Linked DNA regions of Hymenobacter tibetensis. The protein of the gene in region 1 interacts with the protein of each later gene in a pairwise test. Links are inferred from orthologs where the notes say so. Each region holds a gene or a part of one and is shown in the gene's direction. Other genes may lie near its edges.

The links.
Region 2: the proteins of ruvC (region 1) and ruvA interact in binary tests that used the Escherichia coli proteins (3 or more experiments, as listed by UniProt). The link is inferred for Hymenobacter tibetensis from one-to-one orthologs.

Annotation. Positions count from the first base shown.
Region 1 is NZ_CP094669.1:2,063,629-2,066,426, reverse strand. Bases 1-2,766 are described here. They hold ruvC (crossover junction endodeoxyribonuclease RuvC), read left to right. Parts: upstream 1-956; coding sequence 957-1,577; downstream 1,578-2,766. Other genes in these bases: MTX78_RS08165 (ArnT family glycosyltransferase), read left to right, coding at 2,149-2,766; MTX78_RS08170 (KTSC domain-containing protein), read left to right, coding at 1,666-1,881; MTX78_RS08180 (lysylphosphatidylglycerol synthase transmembrane domain-containing protein), read right to left, coding at 1-896. In the rest of the region: more of MTX78_RS08165, read left to right, coding at 2,767-2,798.
Region 2 is NZ_CP094669.1:5,130,731-5,133,632, reverse strand. Bases 22-2,891 are described here. They hold ruvA (Holliday junction branch migration protein RuvA), read left to right. Parts: upstream 22-1,088; coding sequence 1,089-1,694; downstream 1,695-2,891. Other genes in these bases: sov (T9SS outer membrane translocon Sov/SprA), read left to right, coding at 1,734-2,891; MTX78_RS20660 (NADP-dependent malic enzyme), read left to right, coding at 22-869. Also shown: more of MTX78_RS20660, read left to right, coding at 1-21; more of sov, read left to right, coding at 2,892-2,902. UniProt on the Escherichia coli protein: The RuvA-RuvB-RuvC complex processes Holliday junction (HJ) DNA during genetic recombination and DNA repair.

The DNA of each region.
Region 1 (2,798 bases):
TCGCGCACCCCTACGTCCGCCAGCGCGTTCAAGGAAGGCACCAACGACTTCATCAAGAAAGTACCCGCAATAGCCGCGGCGCCTGGCCCCAAGGGGGCATGCGCCCCGTACGCTTTCAGCAACAAGCCAAACTGCACACAAAACACCCCGTAACGCAAACCCGACAAAGCCAGCACCCAATGGATGGCCTGCGTTGAGTAGGTAGGCATTACGGCCAGGTACCGCCGAAACCGCCGTAGGGGCGGCACGGCCAGTAGCACCGCCAATAGCAGACGGGAACGGTACAGGGGCAGCAGTACGCCCGCATTCACGAGTATAGCTGCCACTACCATACCCAATCTGGTAGCAGGGTAGCCTCGCAGGTAGAAAGCCAGCAGAAAGTACGCCAGCCCTGCCGTACCCGCCAGCACCGTCACCACTAGTTGCCCATAACGCCCCAGGAACACGGCCCCCAGGGCATCAAGACGGCGGCTTTTCAGTTCGATAATTCGGCCGGCGTAGTCGCCCACTCGGTTGGGCGTCACAAAGCCCAAGGTCAGCCCCACCAACACTGCCCGGAAGCTGCGGCGAAAGGAAACGGGCTCCAAGTGCCGGGCCAGCCGCCACCATTTCCAGGCTTCCACCCCCCAATTGACGGGCACCAACGCCAACGCCAACAGCACCGGCGTGCGCCCCTCCCCCGTGAGGGTTGAGGTTAGAAGCCCGCGCCAAGCGGCGGCCGTGGCTACATCGCCAAACACCGAGTGCCACAGCAATCCGAGCGTGAGCAGGGTCACGAGCAGCTTACCGGCTACCACCAACCAGCCCCGCCGCGTGGGGCGTTCCGGGTTTTGGGCGTAGTTTTGTAGATTACCGGTAGTCAAGAAGGCGACGAGGAGGGCGGTTGAAGTCGGCAATTTACCGACACTAACCGCAACAGCAGTCTTATTGCTTGCTACTTATTACTCGATACCGCTATGATTCTGCCCCTCGCTCCCACCGATTTACTGCCCAAAGTCATTATGGGTGTTGACCCTGGCACCAACATTATGGGCTATGCCCTGATTGAGGTGCAGGGCCAGCGGGTACGCGTGCTACGCTACGACGTGATTGATATGCAGAAGCTGGGCACCAACCACGCCCTGAAACTAAAGCGCATCTTCGAGCGAATGCTGGAGCTAATCGACGAGTTTCTGCCCGACGAATTAGCCATCGAAGCGCCTTTCTATGGCGTAAACGTGCAAAGCATGCTCAAGCTGGGCCGCGCCCAGGGTGTGGCCATTGCGGCCTGCCTCTCGCGCCAGATTCCGTACGTGGAATACGCTCCTACCAAAGTAAAACAGTCGGTGACGGGTACGGGCAACGCCACCAAGGAGCAAGTGGCGCACATGCTGCGCCAAACGCTCACGCTGCCTCCCGTGGCTGAAGCCTCGAAGTTTCTGGATGCCACCGATGCGTTGGCAGTGGCACTCTGCCACCATTATCAAAAAGGCAACAACATGAAAGCAGGCGGCAAAAGCTGGGGCAAGTTTCTGGCCGATAACCCCAGTAAGGTGGCAGCGCCCGTAGCAGGCAAGAAAAAGCCGGTAGCGAAGTAGCTTTAGTTCAAGCATCCGAATGCTATAAGCTACATTTTAGCCTGACTCCCCTTCTTTATATTATTCTTCAACTATACCTGCTTTTGGTATGCAACGCCGCCCCATCCGCTCCACCTCTCTGAAGGCCGTTGGCTACGATGCCGACACCCTGACGCTGGAAATTGAACACCGCAGCGGGAGCCTCGTCCGCTACACGGGCGTGCCGGAAACTGTGTATCAAGCGCTGCTTGCCGTTTCCGGCAAGGCAATGTTTGTGATGCAGGTAGTGGAGCGCGGCGGCTATGAGCGAGAGCAACTGCGTTAGGGTAGCCGGCCTAGAGAGAAGGGCGTATTGCAGTGCAACCAACTCCCACTAGCAGTGCATTATATAGCCTTGTGCACTGATTAGCGGTATGGGAATGAAACCTTCGTTCGGTTTATGACAGCGTATGGTTACTATATTCTGATGTTCGCTCCTTACCGTAAGTCGTTGGTGTAGCATTGTATTGCTACACCAACGACTTACTATGTGCCGCACGTTTGGCCTGAATACCTTAGCCGCAACCGCAACTAGATCCACTACCTTGCGCCTATGAATTTCATTAACAGCTTTATCGTAAAAGCCCCTACTCGATGGTTTTGGACAGTATTAATAGGACTAAATTTTATATTCCATATAGCTTTTTTTCGACTACCCCCTGTTAGTGTTCATGTGTGGCGGCAATGTGACACTATGGCTGTTGCTCGCAACTTCTATGAAGAAGGAATGAACATTCTCGAGCCGCGGGTGGATAGTCGCAACACCACCAATGGCATCACCGGGATGCAGTTTCCCTCTTACGAATGGCTGGTAGCAGGTAGCTACCATCTATTTGGTTTTCACGAAGTGCTACCTCGGTTGATTAACTGGCTGATTTACATGGCGGGAGTGGTAGCCTTTTACCACTTGGTACGCGAGATTAGTGGGCAAGCGTGGCTTGGCGCTGTTGGCGCCTGGTGCCTTGCTTGGAGTCCCGAGTTTTACTATCACGGAGCTAACGCCTTGCCTGATATTTTGGCATTGACCTCTTCAATTGCTGGCTTGCTTTGGTTTGTACGGTGGCGAGATAACCGACAAGCAGGCTGGTTGATCCTGAGTCTAGCAGCCGTTACGGTAGGGGGGCTGACCAAGCTACAATATCTTGTCGTTGGCTTTCCAATTGCTGTTTTCGTCGTCCGCGACCTGCTGCAGCGGCGCTATTC
Region 2 (2,902 bases), 3.1 Mb from region 1 along the record:
TGCTGGGGCCGCGCGAGAAACTGGCTGCCATTGCCCAAGCCAACAACTTGGATTTGACGGGTTGCGAAATCATCGACATCCTGGAAGAGGACGCACAGCGCGAAGCGTACGCCGAACTGCTGTACCGCAAGCGGCAGCGCCGGGGCGTTACGCTCTACGAAAGCCGCCGCCTGATGCGTGAGCGGAACTACTACGGCTCGATGATGCTGGAAACGGGAGCTGCTGACGCTTTCATCACTGGCCTCACCAAAGACTACAGCAAGAGCATTTCGCCAGCACTGCGGGTCATTGGAGTGGAAGACGGGGTGAAGCGAGTGGCCTCGATGTACATCATCCAGCACAAGAAAGGCCCGTATTTCTTCGCTGATACCACCGTCAACATCGACCCCACAGCCGAGGAAATGGTGGATATAATTGGGCTCACGGCCCAAGCGGTACGTTTCTTCGGCACCGAGCCACGAGTGGGCGTTATCAGCTACTCCAACTTCGGCTCCAACCCCGGCGCACTGCCCGACAAAGCTCGCCGGGCCACCGAATTAGCCAAAGCGCGCTACCCCGACCTGATTATCGACGGCGAAATGCAGGCCAACACGGCCCTCAATCCGCAGTTGCTGCAGGAGCAGTACCCGTTCTCGGTGCTAGCCGAGAAAGGTGGGGCCAACACCCTAATTTTCCCGAACGTTATTTCCGGCAACATCGCCTACAAAGTGTTGCAGGAAATTGGGGGCGCCGAAGTAATCGGGCCAGTGCTGATGGGCATGCGCAAGCCCGTGCACATTCTACAGCTTGGCGCTTCCGTACGCGAAATCGTGAACATGGCGGCTATTGCAGTGGTGGATGCGCAGCAAGCAAGCGGAGAAAAAGCTTAAGTAAGAACGAACGCCATCATACGGCCGCCAGAGCAAATGGAGTTGAAGGGTAATTCCCACGCGCCTTGCTCTGGCGGCCGATGCTTCGCAATAGAATGTGCAAGTAAAGTATCTGCAAAGACCAACTTATTTAGCCAACAATGCTATTATTTTTGGGATAAATATGCAGCTTCCTGCGTTCAGTCAAGATATTAAGTTCCCCAACCCCCAGGCCCCGCTATGATTGCTTACATTGAAGGAAAACTTGCCTACAAAGACCACGCTCAGGCTATTCTGGATGTGAACGGCGTCGGCTACGAAATTAGAATCTCGCTGGCTACGTACAGCAAACTGCCATCTGAAGGCGAGAAAGCCAAGCTGTATACCTTTCAGCACATCAAGGAGGACGCCCATACGCTGTATGGTTTTCTGGACCCCAACGAACGGGCACTGTTTCTGCACCTGATTTCAGTGTCAGGTATCGGGCCAGGAACTGGCATCGTGATGGTGAGCAGCATGAGTGTAGGTGAAATTCGCCATGCCATCATCAACGAGGATGTGCGCGCCATTCAAAGCATCAAAGGCGTAGGTCCCAAAACAGCGCAACGCGTGATTATTGATTTGCGCGACCGGTTACGCAAAGATGAATTATTGGCTAAAGCCGGCGTAGATACGGTGCCACTAGCGCGGGCACACAATACTAACCGCAGTGAAGCGTTGTCGGCTTTAGTAACGCTGGGCTTTGCCCGGTCGGCCGCCGAAAAGAACTTAGATCAAATTCAGAACAAGCACGGTAACGACCTGAGCGTGGAGGAATTGATTAAGTTTGCTCTTAAGTCGAATTAGCGTTTTACGCCGCCAGTATCCGTTTTTTATTTGTAGCACTTGAACTCCGGTAAGAAGTCCCTCACCGCCTTCGTGGTGGTTGTTGCGTCGTTGGTGGCCTGGTGGTCGCAAGCTGAGTCTGTGGGAGATGCCCATTTTGCTATGCAGCAATTATGGGCTTCCTGGTTGCCAGGAGCCGCAATGCAGGGCGGAATGCCCTGGATGATGCCAACACCCGACACCCCGCGCGTCGTCGTGCCCGATACTAGCCGCTACCGCCCGAGCAGCCGGCCCAAAGTGCGGCCCGCCGACCGAGCGGGTACCCCCTTTGCGCCCCAGCGTCGTCGGTCGCCCTTGATTTTGGGGTTACCATCCAACATCAATCAGCAAATCACGCCCGACGACAGTCTGCAAAACTTTGATGTGCAGGAGCGGGTAGGGCAGGAGTTGGACTTCCGGGACCCTAGCCGCCTCAGCTACAAAGAATACGCAGAGTGGCAGCAACGTCAGGCTATACGAGACTACTTCCGAAATCGTTCGGCTGGTGGTGTCACCGGCGACTCTAGCACGGCCAATGTGCGCCGCCTGATTCCTAAAATCTACCTCGGCCCAGCCGCCGACCGCATCTTCGGGGGCAGCTACGTCGACATCCGCCCTGCCGGAGCCGTGACGTTGCGCATGGGTGCCCGCTTCAACCGCAACGAGAACCCAACCCTTACGTTGCGCCAGCAGCGCATCGGCGACTTTCAATTCGACCAAAGCACCAACCTGAACCTCACCGGTCAGATTGGCGAGAAGCTGCGCCTAACGTTCAACTACGATACCAAGGCCGCATTCAACTTCGAAAACAACATGAAGCTCGATTACACGGGCTTCGACACTGATATTATCCGGAAAATAGAGCTTGGCAACGTAAGCTTGCCGCTCAATAACTCGCTGATTCAGGGCGGGCAAAACCTGTTCGGGGTGAAAACGCAGCTGCAGTTCGGGCGCTTGAGCGTTACCACTGTAGCCAGCAACCTGCGCGGACAAGCCGACGAGGTACGCGTGCAGAACGGTGCCCAGAGCCGGCAATTCGAAATCAAAGCCAGCCAATACGAGCGGGACCGGCACTTCTTCCTGAGCCAGTTTTTCCGCGACCGGTACAACCAGGCGTTGCGCAACTTGCCCACCGTGCAGAGCGGCGTCGAAATCCGGCGGGTGGAAGTGTATATCACCAACGACAACCG